3 regions of the Pseudoalteromonas sp. MEBiC 03485 genome follow, and region 1 is predicted to be linked to each of the others. Evidence: predicted binding sites of a transcription regulator. Region 1 holds the regulator's gene; each other region holds the start of a gene.
The links. Region 1 encodes sigma-54, which starts transcription at its own class of promoters, with help from an activator protein. Its sites were predicted from a motif close to GTTGGCACGNNNNTNGNNT; they were not measured.

Region 1 (4,273 bases):
TAAAAGCCGATTTAAAAACCGAAATTGTTGAGTTAACTAACCATACACGAACCATATACTATGACCAATAAACTGAAGAAATTACTCCTGATCCCAAGCTTATTGATTGCGTTTTCCGGCACCGCTGCCGAGCAAACTGGCGCACAAATTAGCATTAGCTCAGATCGCCAAGTTGGTAAACTAAAAGATGGCGTTGGCATATTTGAAGGTAACGTAGAGATCGTGCATGGTAATCGTCGTATTACAGCAGAACGTCTTGAAGCACACGGCGGTGATACCGAAGGTACAGTAGAGCTAATTATTGCAACAGGCAAACCAGCTTACTTCGAAGAAAAACAAACGGATGGTTCCGTAATGAGCGCCAGTGCTGAAGAAGTTCGTTATGATGTTGCGAAACGCTTCTTAACCTTAAACGGTGAAGCTGAAGTTACCCAAGCTGGTCAAAAAGTAACAGCGAAAAGCATTACCTATGATATGGCTCAGCAGCTTATCAGTGCTGAAAAAGACGAAAACTCATCAGATCGTGTACACACTATTTTAGTACCTGTTGAAAATAAAAAAGACAATAAAGGCCAACCATGAGCACATTAAAAGCAGAGCTTTTAGCTAAGAGCTACAAAGGCCGCCAAGTGGTTAAAAATGTCGGTCTGGAAGTTGAAGCAGGCAGTATTGTTGGCTTGCTTGGCCCAAATGGTGCTGGTAAAACCACGACTTTTTACATGATTGTAGGCCTAGTTCCGAGCGACAAAGGTAAAATTAGCATCGATGATAACGATATTACCCTTTTGCCAATGCACAGCCGTGCGAGGTTGGGTATTGGTTATCTACCGCAAGAATCTTCGATTTTTCGAAAGTTAACAGTTTACCAAAACTTGATGGCTATTTTAGAGACTCGTAAAGATCTAAATAAAACCACGCGGGAAGAAACTCTAAATAGCTTATTAGATGAATTTAGCATCCAACACATCCGTGATAGTCAAGGTATGGCTCTATCTGGTGGTGAACGTCGCCGCGTTGAAATTGCTCGCGCATTAGCCGCTAATCCTAAATTTATCCTTTTAGATGAGCCTTTTGCTGGTGTTGATCCAATTTCAGTGTTAGATATAAAGAAAATTATTGAGCACCTAAAAAATCGTGGTATTGGTGTACTAATTACTGACCATAATGTTCGAGAAACCCTTGATGTTTGTGAAAAAGCCTACATTGTTTCTCATGGGGAGCTAATTGCATCAGGCACACCTGAGCACGTATTAGCTGACCAAACTGTACGCGATGTTTATCTAGGCGAGCAATTTAGGCTGTAACCATTACGCCACCGACTAGAGCATCTGCTAGACTTATAACAATGACAATAAATCGATAATAACTTAACTGTCTTTGCACAGTTATCGATAACTTAAAAAAAGGATTGTTAGGGATACATGAGGCAATCATTACAGCTGCGCATGGGCCAGCAACTTACAATGACTCCACAACTGCAACAAGCTATACGTTTGTTGCAGCTCAGTACATTGGATCTCCAACAAGAAATTCAAGAGGCGCTAGATAGTAACCCTTTACTTGAAGTGGAAGAAGCGGATTACAACGAAGAAAGCATCGGCAAAAATGAGCAAAAAGCTGAATCTGACGATGTGCAAGTCAGCGCTTCTGCAGACGAAGCACCTAGCGAATATGAACAAGAAAGCAGTGATGCTCTAAATAAAGACACTGTAAGTGACGATTTAGCCATGGATGTTACATGGGATGAGTACATGAGTGCCGCTCCATCAACATCATCAGGGCCAATGCCAGAAGATGAATCTATTTATCAAGGTGCATCGACCGAAACCCTTCACGAATACCTTATGTGGCAATTACAGCTAACTCCCTTTAGTCCGACTGATGAAGCGATTGCTGTGGCAATTGTTGAGGCTATCGATGACTCTGGTATTTTAACGGTAAGCTGTGAAGATATCGTCGAGAGCTTTAATCAAAATAGTGATGAAGAAGAAATCGAACTTGATGAAGTCGAAGCGGTCCTAAAGAGAATTCAATTGTTTGATCCTGTCGGTATTGGGGCGCGTAGTTTACAGGAATGCCTGTGTATTCAACTTCGCCAATTCGATGCAAACACGCCATATTTAGCTGAAACTAAAATGGTTTTATCTGAGCATATCGAATTATTAGCGAGTCGCGACTATCGAACTTTGATGAAAAAGACTAAGCTTAAAGAAAATGAGCTTAAAGAAGTAATGACGCTAATTCACAGCTTAAACCCTAAGCCTGCGGATAGCATAGTACGCGAAGAGTCTGAGTACGTCATACCTGATGTATCAGTGAAAAAAGTAAAAGGTCGCTGGGTGGTTGAGTTAAACCCAGATAGTATGCCAAAGATTAGAGTGAACAGCCAATATGCGGCTATGTCTCGCTCTGTTAAATCAAGTAGCGACAGCCAATTTATTCGCTCTCACTTACAAGAAGCAAAGTGGTTTATTAAGAGCTTAGAAAGCCGTAACGATACACTATTAAAAGTGACCAACTGTATCGTTCAACAACAACAAGCTTTCTTTGAGCATGGCCCAGAAGCAATGAAGCCGATGGTGCTAAATGATGTTGCTGAAATGGTCGAAATGCATGAATCGACGATTTCACGAGTAACAACGCAAAAATATATGCATACCCCTAGGGGTATCTTTGAGTTGAAATATTTCTTCTCAAGCCATGTCAGCACTGAAAATGGTGGTGAGTGTTCTTCAACAGCAATACGCGCTTTAATCAAGAAGTTAGTCGCTGCAGAAAACTCGGCTAAACCATTGAGTGATAGCAAAATTGCAGATATATTGGCTGAGCAAGGAATTAAAGTAGCTAGACGTACAATTGCAAAATATCGTGAGTCTCTAGCAATACCTCCGTCTAATCAGCGTAAGAGTTTGATTTAGACGTTTTACATAGAAGGAAAAATGCTTATGCAACTAAATTTAACTGGTCGTCATGTAGAAATCACTGATTCATTAAGAGACTATGTAAACACCAAGTTTGCGAAACTAGAAAGGCATTTTGACCATATTAATAATGTTCATGTCATTCTAGATGTAGAAAAATTAAGCCAAAAAGCAGAAGCAACTTTACATGTAAACGGAGGCGAATTGTTCGCTTCTACAGAACATCAAGATATGTACGCAGCCATTGACTCGTTGATCGATAAGCTTGATCGCCAAGTCATTAAACACAAAGAGAAATTAGCTCGACATTAAATTATGAAACTAAGTTCACTTACTAATCAGGACTGCAGCAAAGCTGCGGTCCTTTTTAATAGCAAAAAAAGAATTCTTGAATATATCAGCGAACTGGCTCACCAGCAGCTTCCTCATTTATCTCAACAAGATATCCTAAATGCTTTACTCAACCGAGAGAAGCTAGGTAGCACCGGTATTGGCCGAGGTATTGCTATTCCACATGGCCGAATGAGTGGCGCCGATGAACCTCAGGCGTTTGTCATAGTGAGTGAATCCCCAATCAATTTTGATGCAATTGATAATCGCCCTGTTGACATTTTCGTAGCACTCATCGTACCAGATGGTGACTCTCAGCTTCATCTAAAGACCTTATCAACAATTGCTGATAGACTTAAAGATAAAGAGTTTTGTAAACAGCTGCGTAGTGCTACTACCGATCAGCAACTGTTTCAGGTTATATCAGCAGAGGCATAAATGGAATTAATCATTATCAGCGGTCGCTCAGGCTCAGGTAAATCGGTCGCTTTACGAGTACTTGAAGACTTAGGTTATTATTGCGTTGATAATATTCCAGTCAATTTACTGCCTTCGCTCGTGCGTAGCGTATCAGATAACTACGATAAAATAGCGGTCAGTATTGATGTGCGTAACCTTCCAAAAGAGCAGCAAGAATTTAATGATATTCTTGAGTACCTTCCTGGTTTCGCAAATCCAACACTTTTTTACTTAGACAGTGATGACCAAACCCTGATAAAACGCTTTTCAGAGACTCGTCGTTTACACCCATTATCCATTGATTCTTTGCCACTTGATCTGGCTATTAAACAAGAAAAAGTCTTACTCGATGTGTTGATCACTCGTGCTGATTTTATGATTGATACCACAGATCTCAGTGTTCATCAGTTAGCAGAATCAATTCGCGAAAAGATTTTGGGTAAAAAGGATAAAAAACTGATTATCACTTTTATGTCTTTCGGCTTTAAACACGGTATTCCAAAAGAAGCTGATTACGTATTTGATGCACGTTTTTTACCTAACCCACACTGGGAACCTGATTT
Region 2 (4,273 bases), 3.1 Mb from region 1:
CATTCACTTCTACACCATTTGGGCGATATATAAGCGTGCCTGTAAGTACATGGCTGGCAATGCGACGCTCGGCTAACTCTTCTATATCACGCGACATCACAAAATCACCACGTGAGGTCACACTAATTACATCCATCGCTTTAAAATCAACAACCCCAAAGCCAAATTTCTGCAGCTGGTGCAGCATTGTTTCCGATAGTTGATTACCAAGTTGAGAGCTGGTTTTTAAGCTTGCATCTAAATCGACAAAAGAAGTAATAGCAATTCCTAACTCACTTTCTTGTTGCATAGTATCAACTAATTCAAGCGCCATTTGCTCGACATAATTGACAACTGTTTTATGATGTTGATATGGCACAAATAGACGATGGTTAGCGTTATCCTGCTGCATGTCGTTTTGTTCAACTGCTTGCAGCATAGCAACGTAATCTAACTGACCATTTGCTGAAGCCTGTGCGTTTTTCGGCTCTGCTGATTGCTCTGGCAGCAATTGGCAGCCGGATAGCGCGAGCGTTAACGATGCTAAGATAAAACCTTTCATAGCTTACTCACTTGCTTGTTTTAGTGTAATACCATCACTACGGTTGGTGCTATCAAGGGCATCAACCACTGATTGCGGGATAAAACCCTGCGCTGACCCTACAACCGCTTTACTTGCTAAGCCAACAATACGGGCATTAACGAGCACACCACTTTGATGATTAACCAAGGTACCTGCCAATACATAATTAAAATTTTGATCTTGGCTTAGCTCTAAATAATCACGACTGAAAACATAGTCACCACTTGGCGTGACACGCATATAATCAGTAGTTTTAAAGTCAATGACAGGTACACCAAATGCGTGCAGTTCATGAATGAAACTTTCGGCAATTTGATTACCTAGCAAATTCGTTGAGTTGTAATCAGCATCAAGGTACACAAAACTTGAAACAGCAACCGGCGTGGTATCGCTAACATATTGCAAATTTTCAACTAAGTCTTGCATGATGCCACGCACATAATGATTAATATTTTTACGCGTTGGTGCAGCGGTAAAAGTGCTGTTGTTCATCACCGCCTTATTAGTTTGGAACACACTGTCGTTACTATGCGGCGCGGCGACTTCTCTTTGCGCAGTTAACTGAGGCTCATTATCATGCTGTGTTGCATCACCTGTTAACATCGAAGAGCAACCAAAGCCTAAAGGCAAACATAAAGTTAAAATTAAACGTTTCATTAAATGAGTTCCTCTTAATATTCGCTTCGATACAACTGGCCATCACGCTGCTGAACTTTTTCAGCTCCCCACATGACATTAATGGGGATCTCGGTGCTTGCTGCTGACACTATTCGCAGATCTTTGGTATTTACCAATCGGGCGTTAACTATGTAGGCATGTTGTTGCCGCGTCAGTGTGCCGGTAATAACAAAGTCAATATTCTGACGTTGACGTAAGGTATTTACATCACGACTAAGTACACTATCGGCCGATTGCTGCAAATTTAAAGTATTTTCTAACCGATACTCGATAGTATGAAAACCAAGCTGAGTAAATTGCGTTAATAAACTTTCTTGAATTTGCTGACTTAAGCCACTGCCCTGATCTTCTGCTAAATCAGTTCCTAAGCCATCAGCCATATAAAAACTGGTAACAGCAATACGAGCATTACCTTTATAAGGGCCTTGAATACGGCTCAACTGACTGCTTAAATCAGCAACGTATTGATGCACCGTATATGGTGCCATTGGCGATTTTGGAGTTTCTCTAGGGGGCGCACTTTGTGGCTCTTCAGTTAAGCTACAACCCACCAACACTAAAAAAACTGAATAAAATAACAGGCGCATAATTGCCATCCTCACTAAACTTAGTAAGTACAAAGCAATAATTATGCCTAAGTATTATTATTTGCTAGATATAGCTAGATAATAGTGAAGCAAGAAACTCTGTGATTAAAGAAAGTAAGCCGCTTTGTAATGGATCTGTTTTAAGTTATTAATCGCTACTCAGACTGAGTATGTGAGGTTGTTAAAACAGGAATAGCAAAGTTAGTTGACGCAAAAGCAGTAGCTACAGTACCTGTCCAACAAAAGGAGCTGTCACACAAGTTTGCCCTAGCTTTTTTACTATTTCACAAAATGCAGTAGCTTGAGTATAGTTTGTAAATGGACCAGCTCTTAGTCCATACACGGTTACGCCTTTGTGCTCACGCTTTTTAAAACGAAAATCCAGGCCATGCAAAACATCAGGGTAGTCTCGCTTTAGCTCTAATACACGGTGACTTACTTTTGTCGGTGTTAAATATAAACCTAATTGCACGCCCGGTTCTACTGCTTTGGCTGCTGCAATAGCTGCGCTTTGTGAATGCGTAAATGGTTGCTCAGGCTGGCTATGCTCTTGGCTCATCATACAGGCTGTTAAAACAGTTAAGCTGATGGCTATCAATAGGTATTTAGAAAAAATAGAAAAATGCATGATTACGTCGATTCTCAAAAACAGGCTTAAAACATAGCAATAAAAATGCCACCTTTAGAATGAACTTTAACCCTAAAAATATATTCGGTTGTCAGTGTAGTTACCAACCCAGCAATCAATTCCTTGCCGCTTAATAGCCTCACAATCGGCTTTGGCATTTTTCAAGTACTTATAACGGCCAAACTTAAGGCGATAATAAGTATGCTCATTTACTTTAGTAACTTCGATATTAAGTATCGGTTTTCCTTGGAAGATATTCGGCGCACGCTTAACCATTTTTTTAAATGAATAGGCAAGGCTTTGTTCTGATTCAACAGACATAAGCTGTAAAGCAAAACTGTAATTGTGCTCAGGAAACTCCGTTTTGTTTGATGACTCAGAGACAGAGTTGAGATCGATATCTTGAATCTGCTTAACATTTTCAACTGATTTATAGTTTATTGCTGCTTTATCTGGGCTCGTTTGAATTAGTACACTAAAAGTATCTGATTGCTTAAACGCTTTGTTAAAAAGGTAAGTAATATTAATATTTTTATTTTTAAGAATAGAAGGCAATGGGTTATTACTACAGCCAGCTACAGCTAGTAACACCATCAGGTATAAACTGTAACGCAAAGACTTTAAGTAACATTTCATAATCAGGATTCTTTAAAGTACCATTAAAATTAGCTTCTTATTAAAAGAAGAGCATATTGTTAGTACTTACCTGTACATCAACACTTAAAAGATAATTTGAGATATAAAACGTAACCACTAACGAATTAACGTTTCGACTATAACCTTTGTGTTAGTTATTTTTGGAAAACAGCCATAAACGAAACTATTCATTTACATTCAATAGTAACAATGCGTTAAGACAAAGGTATATCAGAAAAATCCTTTATTGGGTAATGATCGACAATTGTAAGGTTTATGTAAATAATAAAAAAGTGCCATATAGGCACTTTTATGAAGTAATTTTTGACTAGAAATCTAAATTGCTTATTTTACCAGCGACTTTATGAAGTCTGTAAGCTCACCTTTGAATTCATCACGACGCAGTGCAAACTCAACAATCGCTTTTAAATAACCAATTTTACTGCCGCAGTCATGGCTTTTACCTTTCATTGAGTAGGCATCGACAGTTTCTTTTTCCATTAGCATAGCAATCGCATCTGTTAATTGGATTTCATCGCCTGCGCCTGCAGGAGTTTTTGCAAGTAATGGCCAAATATTTTTGCTCAATACATAACGGCCAACAACAGCAAGATTTGAAGGTGCTTGCTCAATCGGAGGCTTCTCAACCATGTTTAAAATTGCAGCACTTTCACCTTGCTGGATTTTTACATCACCTAAGTCCACTACACCAAATTTATCTACTTCATTTTGCGGAACAGGCTCCACCATAATTTGGCTCTCACCTGTGCTTTCAAAGCGCTGGATCATTTCGGCTAAGTTATCTTTTTTAAGGTCGCTGGCCACATCATCAATGATCACATCCGGTAAGATAACTACAAATGGTTCATTACCTATGATAGGTGCTGCGCAGTTGATAGCATGGCCAAGACCTTTAGCTTCACCCTGACGAACTTGAATAATCGTTACATCTTTCGGGCAGATTGATTGCACTTCTGCAAGTAACTGACGCTTAACACGCTTTTCAAGCGTTGCTTCTAACTCAAAACTGGTATCAAAGTGGTTTTCTATTGAGTTTTTACTTGAATGCGTCACTAAAACAATTTCTTTAATTCCTGCAGAAATTGCTTCATTTACAACGTATTGAATCAGTGGTCGGTCAACAATAGGAAGCATTTCTTTAGGAATTGCTTTTGTCGCAGG
Region 3 (4,273 bases), 460 kb from region 1:
TTTGTACCGGCTCTAATCGCGCGCTGTTTAAACGACGACCAAACTTATCTTTGATTGTTGCTAACTTTTGCCCCGAAAAGCGCAGCTCAATTACTTGTGAATCTTCTAGGCCATCATAAAACTCAAACTCACGGCGATACACTTTAATACTATTGGCTGATTTAACATACTGACCGGTACGGCTTAGCTTATTTACAGATGAGTAATTTAAGCGGTTCAATTCCCAAATAACCTCTTGCTGAGACAAGTATTGCCCAGGATAAAAGCTCATTGCACGGGCATAAACTTGTGCTGGTAACTGCCATTTATTGCCTTCAAACTGACGGGTAATTTTGGCATCTAAATAAATTAGATACAGCACCATAGCAATAATCAATGCGAGCGAAAGCTTCCAAAAGATTGACCAAAGTTTTCTTGTTACACTGGCTTTAGCTGGGCCTTTGGGTGCGCGTGAGCGCTTAGTGGTATTTTTCTTTGATGTCGCCTTAGGTTTGCTAGACGACTTTTTTGCAGGAGTTTTTTTATCAGCCATTGAGTTCGCTATTGGTCAGTTAATTTTACAGGAATACACCTTAAACAGCGCAATGTTAACACCTGTAAAATTAACAGTCACTTAAACTCGTTTAGCGAGTACACAGCCATAGCGAGTGGATCACTGCTGGTATAAAAAAGATGAAGCATAAAATAATGTTAATCACTAAGTCTTTGCCTGCACCTGCTTTTAAAAATACTGCCACAGGCGGTAAAAATAGTGAAATGATTATAAGTAAGAGTTTGTTATCCATAGTTTTTCCTTATTAGTTTGGAATTTAAAGCATAGTTCAAAAATAACTATTTCGCTTATTAGAAAAAAGTTATTTAAATGCAAAAAAGCCCTACCTAAGTAGAGCTTTGATTTGAACACACAATGATATTGTTAGGTACGTGCTACTGCACGCACTGAGATTAGTTACTGCGAACTGATACAAACTCAGGGTAAGCATCAATACCACAGTCATGTTGATCCATACCGTTCAACTCTTCTTCTTCGGTAACACGGATACCCATGGTATTTTTCAGGATTGCCCACACGATTGATGATGCGATGAACACAAACCCTAAGATACATACTAAGCCAATTAATTGATTAACAAAGGTTGCATCTGAGTTTGAAAGTGGTACTAGCATGATACCTAATGAACCACACACACCATGTACAGAGATAGCACCCACTGGATCATCAATTTTTGCTTTATCAAGCGCAACAATACTAAACACAACCAGTGAGCCACCTAATAGACCAAGTAAACAAGCAAGTAATGGAGTTGGTGATGCTGGCTCAGCAGTAATTGTTACAAGACCTGCTAATGCACCATTTAGAACCATAGTTAAATCAGCTTTACCCCATAACACTTTACACACGAATAGTGCTGCAATAGCGCCACACGCTGCTGCTGCATTAGTGTTTAAGAAGATTTTACCTACTGCTGTTGCATTTTCAGCGTCAGAAACAAGTAGTTGTGAACCACCGTTAAAACCAAACCACCCCATCCAAAGGATTAATGTGCCAAGTGTTGCTAACGGTAAGTTAGAACCTGGAATTGGATAGATTTCACCGTTTTTACCGTATTTACCTTTACGAGCACCTAGGAAAAGTACACCAGCTAGCGCTGCCGCAGCACCTGCTCCATGAACGATTGCAGAACCAGCGAAATCAACAAAGCCCATTTCAGATAAGAAGCCTGCGCCCCAAGTCCAGTAACCTTCGATTGGGTAGATAAAACCGGTTAAAACAACAGTAAAAACTAAGAATGCCCATAGCTTCATACGCTCAGCCACCGCGCCAGATACGATTGACATAGCCGTCGCTACGAACACAACTTGGAAGAAGAAATCAGACTCTAAAGAGTGGTCCGCATCAGCAGCTTGAGTGCCAATTAATGCGCCAAATGAAGGAATGAAACCGCCTTCTGCATTATCAACATACATGATGTTGTAACCCACTAATAAAAACATAGTGCAGGCAATAGAAAATAGTGCAACGTTTTTAGTTAGGATTTCTGTTGTATTTTTTGCACGCACTAAACCTGCTTCCAGCATAGCGAAACCAGCCGCCATCCACATTACTAAAACACCCGACATTAAAAAGTAAAAAGTGTCGAGTGAGAACTTCAACTCTACGATAGTGTTTTCCATAATTCCCCCTTAAATTGCTTCTTCATCTAGTTCGCCCGTACGAATACGAACGATTTGGTCTAAGTCGTAAACAAAAATTTTGCCGTCACCAATTTTGCCTGTTGAAGCAATTTTTGTGATGGTTTCAACTACGCGTTGACAATTTTCGCTACGAGTTGCAATTTCAAGTTTGATTTTTGGAATAAAATCGACTTGGTATTCAGCTCCACGATATAGTTCAGTATGACCGCGTTGACGACCAAAGCCTTTTACATCAACAACTGTCATCCCCTCAATGCCTAAATCAGCCAATGCTTCACGTACATCATCAAGTTTGAATGGCTTTATTATTGCACTAATCATTTTCATAGTGGCCCCCTTCGGACGCTTATTGTTATCCTGTTGGTTTATACAATCCAACCTTTGTGCCATTATTTTTTATTCTTTAATTTCAATTACTTATTAATAAAAACTAGTTTTTGCACAAAAAAAATGCACCCTAATGGTGCATTTTTTTAACAATTAGCCAGCGCTGGTGCATTAAGCACAACTATAACTGAACTAAGCAGTTCCGATCTTGCTGTTTGGCTTGATATAAGGCTTTGTCAGCAATGCGCATCGCAGCTGTAAGTGATACTTTTTGGAATAGGGTCATACCGATGCTCATCGTTAATGAATAAGGCTCACCGTTAATTGAAAAAGCATGACTCGCTAACTGCTCTCTGAAAATATTGAGTTTAGATTCTGCGTTAGCTAAGTTCATATTGTGCAGAACCACTGCAAATTCTTCGCCGCCAATTCTAGCGATAGTGAAGTCATCAAATTTAGTCTTTAAAAATGAAGACACTTGTTTTAGAGCCTGATCACCTGCTTCATGACCAAACTGGTCATTCACATTTTTAAAGAAGTCGATATCAAGCAAGGCCAGTACGTTTTCTTGCTCAACATTTTTAAGTAATTTTTCTGCGTATTGATAAAAATAGCGACGATTATGCAAGCCAGTTAAATGGTCGCGGTAGGCGCTTTCTTTTATATCGGCTATTAAAGCAAGCTGCTCCATGGTTTGCATAACACGGCAATGAAATTCTTCATTCATAAACGGCTTAGTTAAAAAGTCGTTAGCGCCGTATTTAATAAATCGCGCCGATAAACCATGCTTACCGGCACCTGATAAACCGATAATTGCTAAATCATCACGACCACGGAAATTTCGTACCGCTTTAACTAGCTCAAAACCGTCCATTGTTGGCATTGCATAGTCTGTAAGTAACAACTTAATCTCAGGGTCGTCTTTTAACATTTGCAATGCTTGCTCACCATCTTGGGCATCGCGTACATCAAATAATTGCTTTTCGAGCATTTGCTTCATTAAAGTGCGGCTTAGTACTGAGTCATCGGCTACTAGCGCTTTACTCCCATCATTTCTAAGTAGTTGCGCAACAAGCTTTATCGCATAATGATATGAATCACGGTTATCTTTAACCACGTAATCTACTACACCAAGCTCTAACATTTGCTGGCGAATATATTCATCAATCTTTGATGTCAGGACCACGGTTGGAATATTTTTTGATAAGGTGTATTTAGCTACTTCGCCATTCATCGCATCAGGTAGCGTTAAATCGACTAAGGCTAAGGTGTAATCGTGCTCTGATATTAAAGAGACGCCCTCTTTTAAAGACCACGCAAAGTCAACAGCTACATCTAAATAGTGAGCAGCGAGATGACGTAACACTTGCTGTACTACTTTACTGTCTTCGACGACTAATACTCTTTGCATTGCAACTTCTCTTTTCTAAGCACGTGTACACAGATTATAAACACGCTAAATATACGTTATTTTTTAATCTAGCTAAATAATTAAGCAAAATATCTTTGCTAAAAAAATGCACTTTTTTGTAATCGTTCAGCATTTCCGGTTATTTTACTATTTAACAGCTAATATTGGTCACTAGTCTCATTAGTTTGTCATCGAGTTGGCTTTACTTTTTAATAGCTGCAATTCGAATAATAAGGAATCAACATGAAACTAGTTAGTTTTATTGGCTTGTCAGTGACAGCACTAACACTGACCTTCAGTACTCCAAGCTTTGCAGATAATGGACGTCGTATTGACGTT

Region 2: EVU92_RS16390 (FlgO family outer membrane protein) is a predicted target of sigma-54. The motif match lies at 1,860-1,878, and genes of this name have one in related genera.
Region 3: EVU92_RS00055 (P-II family nitrogen regulator) is a predicted target of sigma-54. The motif match lies at 2,569-2,587, and genes of this name have one in related genera.

The regions. Positions count from the first base shown of each region.
Region 1 is NZ_SGBT01000001.1:467,607-471,879, forward strand. It holds gene lptC (LPS export ABC transporter periplasmic protein LptC) at 1-71, shown strand, start outside; gene lptA (lipopolysaccharide transport periplasmic protein LptA) at 61-582, shown strand; gene lptB (LPS export ABC transporter ATP-binding protein) at 579-1,304, shown strand; gene EVU92_RS02170 (RNA polymerase factor sigma-54) at 1,422-2,918, shown strand; gene hpf (ribosome hibernation promoting factor) at 2,946-3,233, shown strand; gene ptsN (PTS IIA-like nitrogen regulatory protein PtsN) at 3,237-3,689, shown strand; gene rapZ (RNase adapter RapZ) at 3,690-4,273, shown strand, end outside.
Region 2 is NZ_SGBT01000001.1:3,560,041-3,564,313, forward strand. It holds gene EVU92_RS16380 (FlgO family outer membrane protein) at 1-541, opposite strand, end outside; gene EVU92_RS16385 (FlgO family outer membrane protein) at 545-1,219, opposite strand; gene EVU92_RS16390 (FlgO family outer membrane protein) at 1,234-1,827, opposite strand; gene EVU92_RS16395 (SPOR domain-containing protein) at 2,051-2,455, opposite strand; gene EVU92_RS16400 (SPOR domain-containing protein) at 2,528-3,091, opposite strand; gene galU (UTP--glucose-1-phosphate uridylyltransferase GalU) at 3,437-4,273, opposite strand, start outside.
Region 3 is NZ_SGBT01000001.1:10,839-15,111, forward strand. It holds gene mrcB (penicillin-binding protein 1B) at 1-532, opposite strand, end outside; gene EVU92_RS00045 (YqaE/Pmp3 family membrane protein) at 624-785, opposite strand; gene EVU92_RS00050 (ammonium transporter) at 946-2,175, opposite strand; gene EVU92_RS00055 (P-II family nitrogen regulator) at 2,185-2,523, opposite strand; gene EVU92_RS00060 (diguanylate cyclase) at 2,705-3,934, opposite strand; gene EVU92_RS00065 (carboxypeptidase) at 4,178-4,273, shown strand, end outside.